One region of the Mesorhizobium salmacidum genome, then DNA from elsewhere that is predicted to be linked to it. Evidence: predicted binding sites of a transcription regulator. Region 1 holds the regulator's gene; each other region holds the start of a gene.
The links. The regulator LexA, encoded in region 1, represses DNA repair genes until DNA is damaged. The targets are predictions, from matches to a motif close to TGTTCNNNNTGTGTTCNG.

Region 1 (4,868 bases):
CAACATCATTTCCTCCCAGATTTGATCGACGCCGCTTGCAGCGCGGCTACTGCGGCGATCATGGTCAGTCCGCCAACCCGTGTCAAACATTATATATAATTCTTGCCATGCCCCCACATCATATATAATTTTTCTTTGGCAGACGATGGATGGACCGCGATGCAGGATCAAACGATCTCCACAAAGACGGAGGCAGCCTATCAGCTGTTGCGGCGCGATATCCTGACGACGCGCCTCATGCCCGGGGCCCCGCTCAAGCTGAGTGCGCTGCGCGGCACCTATGGTGTTGGCTGGACGCCGTTGCGCGAAGCCTTGTCGCGGCTAGAGGCCGAACGCCTGGTCACCGCCATCAGCAATCGTGGTTTTACCGTCGCTCCGGTATCGCGGGCCGAACTGGAGGACCTGGCACGCGCCAGGATGGTGGTCGAGATACCCCTGTTCCTCGAATCGATGGAAAAAGGCGGCAAGGAGTGGGAGGATGCCGTTGTCACCGCCCACTACCGGCTCTCCCGTTGCAAGACCGCGGTCGACGATCCTTCGGATGCGGCCGTCGATAAATGGGACGAGAACCACGAAGCTTTCCATGCGGCGCTGCTGAGCGCGGCGACTTCCAATTGGCTCATGCGATTCCGCTCGACCATCGCCGATCAGCTGCGACGGCATCATCGTTTTCTCGGCCTGGCGCCGACATTGCGGGCCGCGGCTGGCCTGAAGGACGGTTATGAAGAGGCGATGGAGGCATTGTGCGAAGCGATTGCGATCGAACACCATACAGCGATCATGGAAGCTGCACTCGATCGTGACGTCGAGCGGGCCAAGGCGCTGATGACGGCGCATATCGGCTATACCCTGCACGTCTATGTCCACAGCGAAGACAGCGGCGCGACCAAATACGCCGCCCGCGCCGGCAGCTTGAAAGCGGGTTCCGGGTGACTTCAGCGCTTCCGCGACGCCTATTGGCATGCGCTGGCCGGAATGGGCCAAACGCCCGGATCCATCGCCGCCCCAAAGCTACCAATCGTTGGCGTTTTGGTTTCGTTTCGTTCCGCGAATAATGGATCCATAAATTGTACAATCCGCCCGCGAAGAGCCCTCCGAAAGACTGATGCCAAGGCCCATCAATGGATAGGCCACAGGCCATTAACCAAAACGATTTCAATGCCTGCCGATCGCGGAAAGGGTCGGCCGCAGTCCGCTGTCTCGGCAAAAAACTTCAGACGCGTTAACAAATTCATTAAACTTTAAATGGTTGCGGAACACAACTGGAACGGATAGTGTTTGTTCTGGGTTTGTTTTTCGATTCTGGTTCAGACCTTTCGTTCAATGCCTTGGGGGCCGCCATGCTGACACGCAAGCAACATGAACTGCTGATGTTCATCCACGAACGGCTCAAGGAAAGCGGAATACCGCCCTCCTTCGACGAGATGAAGGAAGCACTCGATCTTGCCTCCAAGTCGGGGATCCATCGCCTGATCACGGCGCTGGAGGAACGCGGCTTTATTCGCCGGCTACCCAATCGGGCGCGCGCGCTGGAAGTGCTGCGGCTGCCGGACTCGATCGCGCCGGGCCTCAATTCGGCAAAGAAATTCTCGCCAAGCGTCATCCAGGGCAGCCTTGGCCAAGGCAGTCCCGGCCGCCAGATCAGGCCGGCGACGGCGCCTTCGCGCCTGCCCGCGGTCGGCAACGACGACGATGCTGTTTCAGCCGTGTCCATCCCGGTCATGGGTCGTATCGCCGCCGGTGTGCCGATCGATGCCATCCAGCATCAGACGCATTCGATTTCGGTGCCGCCGGACATGATCATGGGCGGCGAGCACTATGCGCTGGAAGTCAAGGGCGACTCGATGATCGAGGCCGGTATCTTCGACGGCGACACGGTCATCATCCGCAATGCCGATACAGCAAGTCCGGGCGAAATCATCGTGGCGCTGGTCGACGAGGAGGAAGCAACGCTGAAGCGGTTCCGCCGCAAGGGCGCCTCGATCGCGCTCGAAGCCGCCAATCCAGCCTACGAAACACGCATCTTCGGACCGGATCGGGTCAAGGTGCAGGGCAAGCTCGTCGGGCTGATCAGGCGCTACTGAACTGGCTTGCCATCGGGCTTGTCGGCCTTTTTATAGGGGGCCAGCCCCCTCGCCTCGCGTGAGAATTTTCGCTGCTCGTGCCAGGGCCGGTACGGTCCATCGACGGCGAATTCGATCTCAGCCGGGGTCGTGGCCGATTGGGGATCGAAGAAAACGGCGGCACTCCCCTTGCGGGCGAGCTGGCGTTTGGTGACGACCAGAACCAGCGGATTATGGCAGGCGTCATAGGCGGTCGCGTCATTGACGACGATCAGGTCGGCGAAAGCGCAGGCCTTCCAGGTGTTCTTGCGATCCTCGACATAGGCGATGATCGCGCCGGAAGGGTGCCTGGCAAGGCACAGGCCTTCGCGGCAATAAAACGGCGATCCCTGCGGCAGGTCGGTGGGAGCGGAAATATCGAATTGCCCGTCCGTCTTCTCGAACATTTCCGGTTTCACGATTGTTTCGGAGATCAGAGCGCGTTTCCAATTGTCGGCTGCGAATTCGTTCGGACGTTCCCGGTTGACGGCCAGTTCGCCATTGCCGATCGACAGAGCCACCAGCCGCGCATCTTCCGAGATCAGCACATCGGGCGTGCGCGTGTGCGACACAGTCAACAGACCTGCAAGCGCGAATGGCACCGCCGTGAGCCGGAGCCACGTCGTCGCCATCGTCGCGATGACCAGCGCGACGGTGACCAGCAGCACGGATTGCTGCGAAATCAGTCCGACTCCATCGACCGGAGAGCGCTCCGATATCCACGCCGATATGGCGATCATCGCTGTCAGGCCCTTGCCCATGAGGTAGAGAGCCGGCCAATCCAACCCGAACGGCATCAGCAACGCGCTGGCGACGGCCAGGAACATCACGATCGACACGATTGGCATGACGGCCAGATTGGCGAACAGGCTGAGCGGCGACACCCGCTGGAAATGCCAGATGGCAAACAGTGCCGTCGCGCTGCCGGCGATGATGGACGTCATCGCCAATCCACCTGTCGCCAAGAGGAATTTTCGCGTCAGAAATCCGGGTAGGGATCGCTTTGGCGGCGGAGGCCTCGTCTTTCCCGCATGGTGGTCGGCCCAGCCGGCATAGGCGCCAACCAAGGCTGCGGTTGCCGCGAACGACATCTGGAAACTCGGGCCGACGACCTCGTGCGGCGAAACCAGGATAACGGCGATCGCCGAGATCGCCAGATTGCGCATGGTCAGCGCCGCGCGATCGAACAAGACGGCGATCAGCATCACCGCCAGCATGATGAAGCTGCGTTCGGCCGCGACGACGACGCCCGAAATGACGAGATAGGCGGCGATCGAAAACAGTGCGGCGGCGGCGGCGTATTTCTTCACCGGCCGGCGCGCGGAAAAGCCTGGAAACAGCGCGAAGGCGCCGCGCAGCAGACCCATGATGGTGCCGGCCACCAGGGCCATATGCAGACCCGAAATCGAGATGATGTGATAGATGCCGGTGCGCCGCATCGCTTCGTTGACTTCATCGGGAATGCCGGCCCGCACGCCGACGATCAGCGCCGCCGCGATCTCGCCTTCGGCGCCGCCAATGCTGCCCCTGATGTGGTCGGCGATGGCTTCGCGGGCATTTTCGATGCCTGAAAACACGCGTGCCGGCAGCGGCATCTCACCGGCTTCGGCGGAGACAACCGTTGGATTGCCGAGAAAGAAGCCGCTGCCCCCGATGCCGGCGAAATAGCTGTCGAAGGAGAAGTCGTAGCTGTCCGGCCGCACCGGGCCGGTCGGCGGCAGCAGTTTGGCATAACCTGTGACAAGCGAGCCGGCGGTCATTTCGGGCGGTATCTTGCGTGCCGAAAGCCGGACCCTTTCAGGCGCGTAGCGCAGTTTCGGCCGGGCGGTCGAAATCACGTCCATGGTCAGCCGGATGCGGCCGCTCTCCATCTCCTCGAGCGAGATCACGCGGCCGGTCAGTTGCGTCGAGATTTCCGAGCCCAGCATCCGGGTTCCGGCTCGCCATGTTTCGACCTTCGCCGCGAGCAGGCCAAGCACACACAACAGCAGTGCCATGAAACACAGATGGGTTTTCGGCCAGGAGCGCGAGACGAATGCACAGACCGCCGCCAGAACCACGACCGCGACAGGCTTTGCAAAATCGGGCTCGGACGCCAGCGAAAAGTAGCAGATCGCCCCAACGGCCAGGCAGACCGGCACCAGCAGGAAGGCGATGCCCCGGTCGAGTTCCAGCTCCGCCGCCTTGGCCACGCCGTGACGCAGGCGAGGCAAGGATATCGGGCCGATTTGCCGGCGCACGCGCACAATTCTGCGTGCGGCAGGAGATGGAGTTGGCGATGGGCTATCCGCCTGCAGCGGCTGGGTTGCGGGCGCAGCCACGAGCGGCGATGGCAGCGGGATCGCAGGAGGCGTCGCAAACAGCGATCGCTCGCTGACGCCGACAATGGCGCCCTCGCCCCGATCCGAGCCTCGGCCTCGTCCAGTCATCGGGTCTGCCCCTTGCGCCCTCGACACCCTATGCTACATGAACGCGCGACGCGCGAAAGTCCGCGCACTCCGCACTCAGCTTCAGACGTTTTCCGAGAGTTCCATGCCCGACAAGGTCATCACCCGTTTTGCTCCCTCGCCGACCGGCTATCTGCATATCGGCGGCGCGCGCACGGCGCTGTTCAACTGGCTCTATGCCAAGCACACCGGCGGCACGATGCTGCTGCGCATTGAGGACACCGATCGCGAGCGTTCGACCGATGCGGCCACATCGGCCATTCTGGATGGCCTGACCTGGCTCGGCCTATCATGGGACGGTGACGCGGTCTCCCAATTC
Region 2 (4,868 bases), on a different contig from region 1:
ACGGTGCCGGCCGCTTCCGACCACTTCGTCGTCAGCCAGAAAGCCGCGACCAGCAACGTGGCAAGGGCCGCGCGGATGGCGTTGCGCGCGGCACCGGGATAGTCGCGATGCACCACCAAGGCCGGCTGCCGGCTGCCGGGACCTCGTCGGCGGCTAACGGGCGCGCGCAAAGCGTCGAGGCCACGAAGCACCTGTTTCAGCGCCTCGGCAAAATCGGCCGCTATGGTGAGGCGAGTGATGGTGCCGACCCTGTCCTCACCCTGTTCGGTCGAAGCATCGGGTATTTGCCGTGCTCTGATCGAGATCGCGTCGAGTCGTGCCAACCAGGGCGAGGTGTCGTCCAGCGCTCCCGGCTTGGCTGCCAGTTCGCTGACAAGGGCTTGCAACTCCGAGCGCACCGGGATGAGGGCCGCGTTTTTCGGAGCGGCATGCGAATAGAGCGCGCGCGCCGCCGAAAGGGCCGAGAGCAGCTGTCCGATGGTGCGTCGCACCGGATGCGCGCGCGGCGCGAAGCTCGCCGCTTCGAGCCTGGCATAGGCGCGCATTTCACCAAGCGTCTGGGTGTCGGCGACAAGCTTCCGGTGCAGGCCGATGAGGGTTGCCCGGTCTCCGCCGGAGAACGCACCGCCAGCGTAAGTGGCGAGGTCGAGAATGCAGCGTTTCAGCCGCGAGATAATGGCGTCGCTGGCCAGTTTTGGCAGGATCAGCCGGCTGGTGAGGCCGGCGCAAACGATGCCGAGCACGATCTCGGCACAACGCGCGACCGCGAGGTCAACGACCAGATGCGGTTGTCCGAAAGCGGGCAGGCCGATGATCATGGCGGTGTAGCCGGCAAGGGCGGCGCCATAGGCCTCGGGATTGCGCAGCAGGGACGAGACGAAGGTGCAAATGCCAATCCAGACGGCAAGCACCGTCACCAGAATCCAGGGGCCGGTGCCGAACGCCGTGGTGATGCCGACTGCCGCGATACCCCCGGCAAGCGTGCCGAGCAGCCGGTAGAAGCCTTTCGCCAGCACCATGCCGGCAACCGGCTGGGCGACGATGAACACCGTCATCATCGCCCATTGCGGATGGTCGAGCTTCAGCGCATAGGCGACGAGAAGCGCGATCATGCCGGCTGAAACGGTGCGCAGGGCGAAAATCCAGTCGGAGCGCGTCGGTTGCGTCAGCCCGGCCAGGCTCGTCTCGAAATAGGTTTTCAGCCGCGCCCAGGTCACATGCTGGTCTCCATGTCAGGAACGCAAGCTAAATTCGCCAGCGGCTAGATATCCAGCACTTCCGTCTCGGCGAATTCGGCGCGTTCCTGGATGAAGCGGAAGCGAGCTTCGGGCTTGGTGCCCATCAGCTCATCGACCCTGTCCTTGGTGGCAGAATCGATTTCGTTCACATCGACCCTGAGCAACGTGCGCTTTCTCGGGTCCATGGTGGTTTCCTTGAGCTGCGCAGCCATCATCTCGCCCAGGCCCTTGAAGCGGCCGAGCTCGACCTTGCCGCGCCCGGTGAATTCGGTGCGCAGAAGCTCGTCCTTGTGCGCGTCGTCGCGGGCGTAGGCGACCTTGCCGCCTTGCCTGATCGAGTAAAGCGGCGGCACCGCCAGGTAGAGATGGCCGCCGCGTACCAGCGCCGGCATCTCCTGGTAGAAAAAGGTGATCAGCAGCGAAGCGATGTGGGCGCCGTCGACGTCGGCGTCGGTCATGATGATCACGCGGTCGTAGCGCAAATCCTCGTCACGGTACTTTGACCGCGTGCCGCAGCCGAGCGCCTGGATCAGGTCCGATATCTGCTGGTTGGCGGCCAGCTTGTCATTGCCGGCGCTGGCGACGTTGAGGATTTTTCCACGCAGCGGCAAGACGGCCTGGCTGGCGCGATCGCGCGCCTGCTTTGCCGAGCCGCCCGCGGAATCGCCTTCGACGATGAAGAGTTCGGCACCTGCCGCCGCGTTCTGCGTGCAATCGGCGAGCTTGCCCGGCAAGCGCAGCTTGCGCACAGCGCTCTTGCGCGACACCTCTTTTTCCTGGCGGCGGCGCACCCGCTCATCGGCGCGCGCGATCACCCAGTCGAGCAGCTTCGAGGCTTCCTGCGGATTGTCGGCCAGCCAATGGTCGAACGGGTCACGGATCGCGGTCTCGACGATGCGTATCGCTTCGATCGTCGCCAGCCTGTCCTTGGTCTGGCCGACGAATTCCGGCTCGCGGATGAACACCGACAGCATGCCGGCGGCCGAGATCATGACGTCTTCCGAGGTGACGATCGACGCGCGTTTGTTGCCGACGAGGTCGGCATAGGCGCGCAGGCCGCGCGTCAGCACGTTGCGGAAGCCGGCCTCGTGGGTGCCGCCTTCACCGGTCGGGATGGTGTTGCAGTAGGAATTGATGAAGCCGTCGCCGCCAAACCAGGTCACCGCCCATTCGAGCGAGCCATGGCCGCCTTGCTTGTCGCTCTTGCCGGCGAAGATTTCGCGCGTCACCTGGAATTCGTCGCCGAGCGACGCTTTCAGATAATCCTTGAGGCCGCCGGGGAAATGGAATTCCGCCTTGGCCGGTGTCTGATCCTTTTCCTTGATCAGGGAGGGATCGCAGGTCCAGCGGATTTCGACGCCGCCGAACAGATAGGCCTTCGAACGCGTCATGCGGTAGAGCCGCGCCGGCTCGAATGCCGCGCCCTTGCCGAAAATCTGCTCGTCGGGGTGGAAACGCGTCCTGGTGCCGCGGCGGTTGTGCACCTCGCCCAGGTGCTCCAGACCGCTTACCGGAATGCCACGTGAAAAGCGTTGGCGATAGAGCTGGCGGCCGCGCGCGACTTCGACTTCGAGATGATCCGACAGGGCGTTGACGACGGAAACGCCGACGCCGTGCAGGCCACCTGATGTCTCATAGACCTTGGAATCGAACTTGCCGCCCGAATGCAGCGTCGTCATGATCACTTCGAGCGCGGGCTTCTTGAATTTCGGATGTGGATCAACCGGGATGCCGCGGCCATTGTCGGTGACAGTGAGATAACCATCGGCTGAAAGCTCGACATCGATGAAGGTGGCGTGGCCGGCAACCGCTTCGTCCATCGAATTGTCGATGACCTCGGCGAACAGATGGTGCATCGCCTTGTCGTCTGTGCCGCCAATATACATGCCCGGCCGCCGGCGCACCGGCTCCAGGCCTTCGAGCACCTCGATGTCGGCGGCGCTGTAACCCTCGCTGCCATCCTTGGCAGCGGCCGGGCGCCTGGCGGCCGCTTGCACCAGCGGGTCGGCCGGGCGCGCCGGCGTGCGAACCGGTTGCTGCTGCTTGCCCAGATTGCCGAAGAGATCGTTGTTGTCGTCCATGCCAACCATAGGGTCCGGTGCTGCGAATCACACGTCGATACTGCCACGCTTTTTGGCGCCAGGCGACGGAGGTTCCTGTTACGTTCGGGGATTTAACCCCTCTTACCCTAAAACCATTCGATAACCAAGCAGGCGGAAATCGGTCGAATGCCACCGCACAAGATTCCCGATTCTTTACCAATGCGGACTAGCGTGAGCCCAACATAACAAGAAACGACGGGCATCAGGGGTTTCGGCGTGAGGGGCAAGGCCATAACGATGATCGGCATCGCCGCCGTTTTCGGCGCGATCTCGATCTTTGCCGCGGATTTCTGGGTCAAGAGCCAGGCCAAGGCCGATGCGCAGGAGAAAACGGCGTCGATCTCCGCTCCAGCACCCAAAATAGAGTTCAAGACGATCGTGGTGGCCAATGCGCCGTTGCGCTATGGCATGGAGCTCGACCGCGCCAAACTCAGCGAAATCCCGTGGCCGCAGGAGTCCCTGCCGCAGGGCGCCTTTGCCACCATCGATGGATTGCTCGGCGAAGGCGGCCGGGTCGTGCTGTCGCCGATCGAGGTCAACGAGCCGTTGCTGCTCACCAAGCTGTCGGGACCGAACGGTCGCGCGACGCTGTCCAATATGCTGACGCCCGGAATGCGGGCGGTCACCATCCGCACCGACGAGATCGCTGGGGTCGGTGGCTTCGTCACGCCGGGCGACCGGGTCGATGTCGTGCTCACCCGCGATGCCGGCGAAATCCAGGAAGTCGCCAAGAACGCGCAAGGCGCGGCCGGCTCGACCATCACCTCGGAGATCGTCGTTGCCGACGCCAAGGTGCTGAGCGTCGGGCAGGGCGCCGACGAGCGCCAGACGACGCCGCAGGTGGCCAATTCCGTGACCCTCGAGGTGACGACCGAAGGCGCGCAGAAAGTGGCGCTTGCCCGCACGGTAGGCACGCTGTCGCTGTCGCTGCGCTCCGCCAGCGAAGGCGGCGACGGCAAGAACGGCGTCACCACCATCTCGTCCTTCGGCGGATCCGTGGCTTCCAATGCCCAGGCCGCCGCCGGCTCCTTGTTCGATGCCATCGCCAAGGAGCCGGAGAAGCCGAAATTCAAGACGGTCATCGTGACGCGCGGCACGCAGGCCGAGGAATACCAAGTCCCTTCGCGGGACCAGAAGTAAAGACCGGTGGGGACCGGGCGGGACGGGATCATGGTGATGCACACCCTATATCGAATGACGAATCTGTTGCGTTTCGTGCGCGCCTTGGCCATGGCGGCTTCACTGGCCGCGAGCGGCATGCTCGCCTTCGTTGGCGCGGCCAGGGCGGACAACGACATCGTCTATGTCTCGTCGACCAGGAATGCCTCGATCAAGGTCGCGAAGGGCAAGCCCAAGACGATCATGACGAGCGCGGCCTTCTATCAGATCGTCATCGGCGATCCGGAGATCGCCAACGTCAACCCGCTGACCGACAAATCCTTCTATGTGCTGGGCAACAATCTCGGCACCACCGGCATTGCGCTGTTCGACGAGAAGAAGCAGCTCGTCGGCACCGTAGACATCGAAG
Region 3 (4,868 bases), on a different contig from region 1:
CAGCAGCCGAATCTCCGACAGCGAATCGAACACCACCCGGTCCGGCTTTATGCGTTCTATCTCGGCAAGGGCCGACTGCACGGTTTCGCCAAGCTCCAGGTCGGACGAATGCACCAGCGTCTGCAACTGAGAGGGGTCCAGGCTGAGCTCTGGCGGCACCAGTTCGAGGATCTCGATGCCGTTCAGGTCCCAGCCATGGCGGATGGCGACCGACAACAGCTCGCGCCTGCTCTCCGAGAGTGTAATGTAAAGGCATGTCTCGCCGTTGCGAGCGCCCTCGATCAGGAACTGCAGGCCGATCGTCGTCTTGCCGGATCCAGGCCTGCCCTCGACGAGATGAGAGCGGAACTTCGCATAGCCACCTCGAAGGACGTAATCGAGACCTTCAACGCCGGAAGCGACTGGCGACGCATCGTCTTCTCTGTCCACGTTAGCCCTCGCGTTTCGTGAACACCGTAACGGACCCGCGTGCCGATGGTTCCGCAGCCGGCTGCGCTCCACGACACGACCGGTCAACTCTGGCCTGCCGCTTTCGCCGGCGGCGGCCCGGTCTTGACGTCGAGGATCAGGGGCGGCTCTTCAAAGACGCGCCGGTGACGCATCAAACGGGAGGTGATGAAGACTGACGCACCGCCTGAGTCTGGCGCGCGGCGCGCGGCCACTAGCGACCTCAAGGCCTCCAAGAAAGGTTTGAGGCCAGGCGGTCAGTGGAAACTACTGCTGCGTTTGTTGCCGGCTGACTTCAGTCGGACTCCCTCTCGGCAAGACTTCACATATCATTCCTGCAAAGGCATGTGGTCAGCGACGATCGTTTGCCTATGAGCTTGTAGAGACCCAGAAGTTCCGATGCTGCGCGGCGCACGAGTTCTCAAGCCCCTTTGGATGGAGCTGGAGGTTCGATCGGCGTATGCGCGCCAATGCGGTTGGCCTCCGCCGTTGCGGCGTTGGCCGTAGTCCAGTCTCTAGACCTGTTGCTGAGCGACTGCGCTAACGGCACAGCCGATGTCCGCGTCATCCACGTGCGAAGATCGAGCGTGAAGGTAGCCGACGTTATCGAGCGTAGCTCCCCTACAGTGGCCGTTCATAGCAACGCCCACGTGCTTGCATCGGAATCATCCCTTTGAAGTTCTGGACAGCGCCAAGACGCCCAACCGGATCCAAAGGGAGAGTAGGGACGCTTAAGCGGCTTGTTGAAATGGCTCGAATGTGGCTCTACGGCGCGTGAGCGCTTCCCCGCCCCGGGCGAACCGCGCGGATTGTCTGCTTTGAATCGCGCAACCAGTCGCCAAAGCTCCACCTCGTGGGCGTCCGCTAACTGCCTGGCGTGCTCTTTCGCTGCAGCATCGTCCATGCAGGCAAGGTCGACCCCGCCCTTGAATTGACCGTGTTCGTCCAGAACGTATAGCCGATAATGCGTCATCGCTTGTTCTCGATTAGGATTGCCAGCCCGCTTCGGCTGCAGCCTCATTTGGATTGATGCACTGGGCAGCGCCGCCCGGTCGTTGCTGATCGCCCCACTTTTGGGTGCTTGCAAAACAAAGACACTGCATAACGACGTGACCGAACATAGAATGTATATCTTCCGCTAGTTGCATGTCATTCACGTTGACCCAAACCACGTGTTGGGCGATTTGCCTGAGCGTACCTCCGCCATATCCACAAAGACCCAACGTAACTGCGCCATGATCATTGGCGTATCGAACGGCACGCAAAACGTTTTCCGAGTTTCCGCTTCCCGAAATTGCAATGACTAAGTCGCCCTCATTGAGAATGTTCTTCAGTTGCTCGACAAACACATCTTGGAAAGAAACATCATTCGCGTACGCGAATGTAAGGCCCACATTGTCGACCAGCGTCCGACCACGAAAAGGGCGTTTTGTAGATAGATAGATAGATACTCTTATTCCAGTCCGTGATGAAATGCAGCGCTGTCAGGGAACTGCCACCATTTCCAAGCGTGATGATCTGCTTTCCATCCTCCTGGGCGTGCGCGACCAAGGCCACTGCATTGTCAAAGCTTTTGTGGTCTAGTGAAGCCTCGGCGAAATCGGCACTATCGTTAACGGACTTCGCTGTGCACGATTGCCGTGAATGCTTAGGCTGCGGGACGGCGTCGTCTGGCGGACCATTGAGGAAGGAGCAGGGATCAGATCGTCGCCTGCATCCATCCCAGCCCACCCTTTAGGATGAGGATGGCTACGACTTTCTGAAAGCCCTTCAATTCGCCTTCCCGATCTCGGCCGCCTTCATTTTGGCCCTGAGCTTGCCCACGCGTGCAGCCAGCGTATCGGGGCTGCCAGTTTCACCCGCCCTTTGAAATCCGCATAGCTTCGACACGATCGCTTAACTGCAGTTTGATGTTCCAGGCATGGCCGAGGGCTGATGAGTTGGACCTTGGTCGTATGGAATTCCGCAATGGTCCTATCCCATGTGAACATTCGGAACCGACCTCATCGTTGGTCATTGTTCCCTCAAATACACTGAGGTTACACGATGTTCAGCAATAATGAGACGCGTATCCTTGAGATTGGACTGTTCGCGGCTGTACCGATCTGTGTTGCTATCGCTGCGCTGGTTGCCCTCTTCACCTTGGCGCAACCGTGAAGGAGTACGCGACAGGAACCCCCTCATGAATCGCATCCTCTTTCTGACGGCCGACTTCCTTTCGCGCCCACCTGGCTTTTATGTCATGGTTGTAGCGATGGTGCTGTTTACCGCGCTGGTACCGTTCGGCCTAACGAATGCCGTTACCTATGCCCTGTCGGTAGCGGCCATCGTGATCACTGGCGTTGTGCTCATCCAAGGCTATCGGGACACCGCCGCCCTTCATGCCAAGCTCGATGAGATCGTCGTCTCATTGAAAGAGACCAGAAACGATGTTGTCGGGTTAGAGCACGCCGAACCCGAGGAGATCCGGGCAAAGCTAGTGATGCTCGAAGAGGAAGCGACTCAATCGAACGTGCTGCCCCTATCCCGGGACGCGTGCAAGAAGGATCGGACTCGCTCATAGCAGCGTCACGGTACATGGGCTAATGGCCTTCTCCGCTCGTGGGGCAGTCGCAATCGTGCGCCGTCAAAGTGACGCGCTGCGCCGTCTCCAGCGTTGAACGGCTAGCGCGGGAGGTTCGGTTAGAGTTTCAGCTTAGCCCTTAAGGCATCGATGCGCTTGGATGCCTCGGCCTTACTAAGCCCTTGTTCGAAGCTCGCGGCGTCATCGGCCTGCTCACTCAGGGTCTTCAAGTATGAGGCTTGCGATGGCGTCATTGGATCGTCTCCACTAACCCATTCATCAGGGTCCTTGTCAATATTGGCTGAAACATCAGCATTGTCGGTTAGGTTCTGCATTTGAGGTCTCCTGTCTGAGCAGGAGAGAATGTCTCTGATCTCCTTTTGTTCCGTAAGGGAATTGTCACGAGCCGCGGTTCTCGACAAGATAGCCAGCCCTGAGGGGCGCGCTGGATGGGCGGCGATCAATCCATGCATTCATCGGCGGCGTCGGCAATTCCTACCCGCCTCATTGGCACAGGGGTGCTCGGCCTAATGGAGGCAACGGGGCAGAGACTTGCGATTTCACGCAACCAAGTCAGTTTGCCGGCATTAATATCAGGAACGCGCCGGAGGAGGTCTATGCTACACTATAGCGTGTCCCGGGAATTTGAGATCGGTGACGAGGTCACCTTGACGGGTACGGTCAGCACGATGCTGCCTAGCGGACGCGCCAAAGTAAACATTCCATCGTATGACCGACCCTATTCGGTTGATCCTCCACCTAAAACCCGTGCTGGAGATAAGGTCGTTCTTGTTGGAGACATCATCCGCATCGATCGCAAAGCCGACAAGTTGACGGTGCGGACTGACTGCGGCGGCGTGATCACCGTCGGACGCTCGGCGATTACCAGGCTGAGAAAGCACCGGCCTTCCTCCCACTGACGCTCACCGCCGGAGAGCGCGCCCACAATGGTCTGCCGCGCAACTCGCCAGGTGAGCGCTAGCTTTCCTATTTGGGTTCACCGCAGCGGTCGCCGAGTCGGCGCTTCGGCCGAACCGGTGAACGCGTGATCGGAATGCCGAAAAGGCGGGATATCGGAATGGGGAGGAAGTTGACAGCATTTGCGGTCATGGTCGATGCTGTCGCAAACCTCGCCTATGGCGAGAAGCTCACTTGATCGCCATTCCTGAATCGGTACAACCCGTCGCCCCAATCAGCGACGGGCCTACCCGCACTTTGGTCAGTTATAGACCTTGATGATCTTGCGGGTGCCCGGGTCCACGAGAACTGTCCGGTTGTGGACCACGACATAGCGGTACTTGACGTTGGGAACTTCGCGAAGCTCGACGGTGTCGGGAAGCGCGGCACCGACGCTGAGTTCGACGCCGGGGACTTCCACGGACGCGAGGGGCTGCTTGTGCACGTACTCCTGAATGACCGTGTCCTGTTCAGGCGCGATAACGACGTCCTGGGCTGCAGCGACGCCGACACCGGCAAGGAGCAGAAACGAAGCAGCGGCGGCGGTGAAATGCATTCTCATGTGACAGCCTTCCTGTGAGCTCGGGCATAATCGCCCCGGACCCAACGTGTCCGAATCCGAAACGTTCCGAGCCCGTACCTAAGTCCGATTGCGTCTCGTACTTTGGGCTTGGAATGATGCTGAAAAGGTCTGCGTTCAGCAAAACCAGGAACCGTCACATGACTGGCGCCGTTAACCGCCGCAAATTTGGAGAAAGCGTCATGGAAAAAAGTATTGGCCAGGCACGCTGGTTGCTGGCACCGGTCTTCGCGATGGCGATTACTCTCCTGGCAATCGGCGTAGCTCTTGGATGACGAGGGCGGCCAACGGGATCCGCGCAGCTATGTCCCTTCCTGCGCG
Region 4 (4,868 bases), on a different contig from region 1:
CCGGCGAAGCTTTCTTCTTCTTCCGTCACCTCGGCGCCGCCCAACCTGAACGGCGCAAACGAGGTGCGGTGCAGCCGAGCGACGGGGCCATGCGCCTCGATCGCCGTACGGTGCCGGACCGTGGCGTAGCCCATATGGACTTCGAAGCCGTAGCGGTCGTGATGATTGCCGCAGCCGCACATCATGCGGTCGCGCATGACTTTGGCCACGATCGAGGCTGCGGCGATCGACTGCGAGCGTTGGTCACCCTTGATCAGCGCGCGCCCCTCGCAGGGCAGTCCCGGCGGCACGTCGCGTCCATCCGCCAGCGCGAGCTTTGCCTGGATGGGCAGCCCGACCACTGCGCGGCGCATCGCTTCGAGGCTCGCCTTGAGGATGTTGCTGCCATCGATGCCCTCGGCGCTGACCGACGCCATCGAGACGCCGAGCGCGGAACCGATGATGCGCAGAAACAGCGCTTCGCGCTGCAAGTGGCTAAGCCGCTTGGAATCGTCGAGCCCTTCGGGAATGTTGGCGGGGTCGAGCACCACTGCCGCCGCGACCACCGGCCCGGCCAGCGGGCCACGGCCGGCTTCGTCCATCCCTGCGACCGGCCACAGGCCATCGGCCATCGCCTTCGTCTCGAAGGAGAAATCGGGTTTCTCGACGATTTCGAAGAGAGGCGGAGAATCAGAACGCGCGCGAGCCATGTTGCGGCGAGGTTCGCATCGGCTCTGATTCTCCGCAAGTCCCTCCGGGTCGGGTGGGGCGCCGTACCGGGAGGGCACCGTCTGCAGGCCGGGGCAGGCCGGACGGGATCTTTTTGCAGGGCGGCAATGAACAGCCGCGGTGTCTTTCGGCTTCAGAGCAGCATCAACTGCTCCTGGTCCTTACCGGCCGCGACGAACTGGTCGGTCCGCAGCGTGCGCCGTTCGGCATTGAGGCCGAGCCGCTTGGCGGTGATCTCGAAGCGCCGGCCGATCTGCCAGGCATAAGGTCCGGCGCCCTTCATGCGCTTGCCCCACTCCGAATCGTAGTCCTTGCCGTCGCGCATCGAACGGATCAGCGACATCACGTGGCGATAGCGGTCGGGATAGTGGCGCAGCAGCCAGTCCTTGAAGATCGGGCTGACCTCCAGCGGCAGGCGCAGCACCACATAGCCGGCCTCGCGCGCACCGGCATGGTGTGCCGAGTCGAGGATGCGTTCCATCTCCTGGTCGGTCAGGCCCGGAATGATCGGCGCCACCATCACCGAAGCCGGGATACCGGCTTCCGAAAGCTGCCTGATCGCTTCCAGCCGCTTGGTCGGCGTCGATGCGCGGGGCTCCATCGTCCTGGCCAGCATGCGGTCAAGCGTCGTCACCGACAGCGCCACCTTGGCGAGCCCGCGCTCGGCCATGCGCGACAGAATGTCGATGTCGCGCACCACCAGGGCTGACTTGGTGACGATGCCGACCGGATGACCGCGTGCCTCCAGCACTTCGAGGATTTCGCGCATGATCCGGTACTGCTTCTCGATCGGCTGGTAAGGATCGGTGTTGGTGCCGATGGCGATGGTGCGCGGCTGGTAGCCATCCTTCGACAACTCCTTGTCGAGCAGGCGTGCCGCATCCGGCTTGGCGAACAGCTTGGATTCGAAATCCAGGCCCGGCGACAGGCCCATGAACGAATGCGTCGGCCGCGCGAAGCAATAGACGCAACCGTGCTCGCAACCGCGATAGGGATTGATCGACCGGTCGAAGGAGATGTCGGGCGATTCGTTGCGGGTGATGATGGTGCGCGGCTTCTCCACCTGCACCTCGGTCTTGAACGGAGGCAACTCCTCCAGCGAACTCCAGCCATCGTCGAAGACATGCCGGCTGACGGGTTCGAACCGGCCGGACGGATTGATGCCCGCCGATCGGCCACGGTTGCGGTCCGGACGGACCCGCATGCCACTCTGCTCGATCATCGCGTTGGCCATCTCGGCTCGTCCTGCTCCGAAGGCCGCAATATCGGCGCGCATGATCGGTTCCATCTTCGCCCGCTCCCAGGGACTGTCCATGTTGTGTCGAATCGCTCTGCTCATGAAATTATTCCTATTTTATTGATGAGAACAAATCAAGAACTTTTCTATGGCGCGATGCAAAAACTGGCGTCGGTCAGTGGTTTCCGCTATTCGGCTCACGATGCTCAGTGTTCTCATCGAAACGCATAATGACGAGGAGGGTCTCGCCCGCACGTTGGCGACGCTGATTGGCGGCGCGGTCGAGGGCGTGGTGCGAGAGGTCGTCGTCTGCGACAACGGCTCCACCGACCACACGCATCGTGTCGCCGAGCATGCCGGCTGCCACTATGTGGGGAGCGGCGGCATCGCCGCCGGCATCCGCCAGGCCAAGGGTGACTGGCTGCTGTTTCTCGAACCGGGTGCGAGGCTGGTAGAGGGCTGGATCGACGCGGTCGTCGCCCATACGGCTAGGCAGACCATGGCCGCCCGGTTCTCCCGGGCGCGGGGCAGCCGTACGCCGTTCCTGGCCCGGGTCTTTTCCGCAAACCGTGCTCTCGCCGACGGACTGGTGATCAGCAAGCGGCAGGCGGCACCTCTGTCCAAAAAAGCCGGCACCGCCGAGGCGTTGGCGCGCGGCTTGGCGACAAAGAAGCTCGACGCCGAGATCTGGGTGGCGCCACCGAGGCAGGCACAGCGCTCTCCGAGGTGATTTTTTGCAGCTGCTCTGCGTGGCGTTGCTTTTTAAGGGGCCGATTTGCCGCGCCGCAGATGTTCGTCCAGGCGCGGCATGATCTCGACGAAGTTGCAGGGCATGTGCCGGTAGTCGAGCTGTGCCTTGAGGATGCCGTCCCAGGCATCCTTGCAGGCGCCGGGCGAGCCCGGCAGCACGAAGACGAAAGTCGCGTTGACGACGCCGCCGGTCGCTCGGCTCTGGATCGTCGAGGTGCCGATCTTGTCGTAGGAGATGCGGTGGAAAACTTCCGAAAAGCCATCCATGCGCTTTTCAAAGATCGGCTCCAGCGCCTCGGGCGTCACATCGCGGCCGGTGAAACCGGTTCCGCCGGTGGTGATCACGACGTCGATGGCCTTGTCCCGCGACCACGCCAGAACGGTGTCACGGATTTTTTCGCGGTCGTCGGTGACGATATCCCGGCCGGCCAGGATGTGGCCGGCCTCGGTGATGCGATCGGCCAGCGTCTGGCCGGATTTGTCGTTGGCGAGGCTGCGTGTGTCGGAAACCGTCAGCACCGCGATGCGCACCGGAATGAAGGCACGGCTCTCGTCAATCCTGGCCATCTCACTCAGCCTCCGATGCAATGCTGCGTGTTGCCGCGACGAACCAGTCGGGCTGGCGGCTGCGGATCTCGGCGGCTGCGCGCTTGGCGACATTGCCGGTCTCGAACAGGCCGAAGCATGTCGCGCCCGATCCGGACATTCGTGAAAAACCCGATCCCGCCTTATCAAGCCATGAAAGCGCCCTGCCTATGGCGGGCCGCATCGCAAGGGCCGCAGGTTCGAGATCGTTGCGGGTGATCTCCAGCCAGTTGCGCAGGCTGTGAAACTCGATGCTGCGCGGCAGCGGCGGCAATGGCTCATTGTCGCGCCGGGACAGTGCTGCGAAGATTTCCGCCGTCGAGACCGGCGTGCCCGGATTGACCAGCACCAAACCCAGCGCCGAAAAATCCGCCACCATCGACAACTCCTCACCGATGCCGCGCGCCACCAGCGGCTTTGCCGCCAGGCACATCGGCACATCGGCGCCAAGCGAGAGACCGATCCGCGCCAGCTCGGCGCGAGCGATGTCCAGCCCCCAGCTGTCGGCCAGCCCGCGCAGCACGGCCGCCGCGTCGCTCGACCCTCCGCCCACGCCGGACGCGACTGGAAGGTTCTTTTCGAGCCTGATGATCACGGGCGGCGTGCTCCGAAGACCGGCGGCCTGCCGCAACGCGTCGCGTGCCTTGAGCACCAGATTGTCACCATCGGGCGGAACGTCCGGCGCGTAGCGGCCGGATACGGTGAAATCGTCGCCTTCAGCCGGCGCGATCTCGATCCTGTCGCCAAAGCGCGTGAACACAGCCAGGCTTTCGATGAGATGATAGCCGTCGGGGCGCCTGCCGGTGACGTGCAGGGCAAGGTTTATCTTGGCGGGTGCTGCCCATGTCCGAACATGCGGACCGGACTCCACAGTCTCGATTGCGAGTGAAATGAGGGTCAGTCCTTGGCCAGCCGGTATTCGCCGGTCTTCGGATCCTTGACCAGCGTTCCCATCGCGCCGTTGGCCGCCTGCTTTTCGGTCCGCCGTACCTTGGCCGTCACGCGCTCAGCCTCGCGCAGGAAGGTGCGGTAGCCGAAATAGGCGGCAATGCCGACGACGGCAAAGAAAATGAGTTGCGGCATGTCAAAACTCCTACCACGCTGGGCCGGTAACGGCGGCCGGTCGGGTCTTTCGGGCAACCATGCTAGACGCTTTCATGGCTTTTTCAAAGCCCGAAGCGCGCCCACAATGCGCGCTCTTCCGCCGCATCAATGACGCCGCTGGCCGCTGCCGCGGCGATATCGGGCGCTGAAAAGCCCTTGCTCGAGCCGAACAGGCCGAAGCGGCCGAACAGACCGCGCGGCGCCGTTATCAGCTTGAGCCGGGTCTTCGGCCCGAAGCGGGTCTTCAGTACCGTGCGCATATCGCCGAGCGCATCGACGAGGCCGAGTTCCAAGCCTCTCTTGCCGGTCCAGAACAGTCCGGTGAACAGTTCCGGATCGTCCGCCAGCTTCGTGCCGCGCCGCTCCTTGACCAGATCGATGAAGGTCTCGTGCACTTCGAGCTGCAGCACCTTCAGCCGCTCGACGTCTTCCTTTTTCTCGGGCTTGAACGGATCGAGCACTGCCTTGTTCTGGCCGGCGGTGT

Region 2: a site for LexA is predicted at 3,390-3,407, ahead of parE (DNA topoisomerase IV subunit B). Genes of this name have one in related genera too.
Region 3: a site for LexA is predicted at 3,381-3,398, ahead of O7A60_RS24000 (DUF3072 domain-containing protein). Genes of this name have one in related genera too.
Region 4: a site for LexA is predicted at 2,071-2,088, ahead of O7A60_RS21230 (PA0069 family radical SAM protein). Genes of this name have one in related genera too.

What each region holds. Positions count from the first base shown of each region.
Region 1 covers NZ_JAPYKS010000009.1:141,886-146,753, reverse strand. The annotation lists gene O7A60_RS14435 (ABC transporter substrate-binding protein) at 1-6, opposite strand, end outside; gene O7A60_RS14430 (GntR family transcriptional regulator) at 160-933, shown strand; gene lexA (transcriptional repressor LexA) at 1,341-2,084, shown strand; gene O7A60_RS14420 (ComEC/Rec2 family competence protein) at 2,078-4,531, opposite strand; gene gltX (glutamate--tRNA ligase) at 4,635-4,868, shown strand, end outside.
Region 2 covers NZ_JAPYKS010000010.1:19,685-24,552, reverse strand. The annotation lists gene O7A60_RS15040 (FUSC family protein) at 1-1,217, opposite strand, end outside; gene parE (DNA topoisomerase IV subunit B) at 1,262-3,319, opposite strand; gene cpaB (Flp pilus assembly protein CpaB) at 3,557-4,480, shown strand; gene O7A60_RS15025 (type II and III secretion system protein family protein) at 4,571-4,868, shown strand, end outside.
Region 3 covers NZ_JAPYKS010000020.1:2,398-7,265, forward strand. The annotation lists gene O7A60_RS23985 (ATPase domain-containing protein) at 1-429, opposite strand, end outside; gene O7A60_RS23990 (SIS domain-containing protein) at 1,434-1,922, opposite strand; gene O7A60_RS23995 (low affinity iron permease family protein) at 2,630-3,010, shown strand; gene O7A60_RS24000 (DUF3072 domain-containing protein) at 3,130-3,345, opposite strand; gene O7A60_RS24005 (hypothetical protein) at 3,679-3,930, shown strand; gene O7A60_RS24010 (DUF1236 domain-containing protein) at 4,230-4,529, opposite strand; gene O7A60_RS24015 (hypothetical protein) at 4,688-4,822, shown strand.
Region 4 covers NZ_JAPYKS010000016.1:65,835-70,702, forward strand. The annotation lists gene O7A60_RS21225 (ribonuclease HII) at 1-689, opposite strand, end outside; gene O7A60_RS21230 (PA0069 family radical SAM protein) at 842-1,996, opposite strand; gene O7A60_RS21235 (glycosyltransferase) at 2,148-2,675, shown strand; gene moaB (molybdenum cofactor biosynthesis protein B) at 2,708-3,262, opposite strand; gene O7A60_RS21245 (4-(cytidine 5'-diphospho)-2-C-methyl-D-erythritol kinase) at 3,264-4,151, opposite strand; gene O7A60_RS21250 (membrane protein) at 4,178-4,363, opposite strand; gene O7A60_RS21255 (S49 family peptidase) at 4,447-4,868, opposite strand, start outside.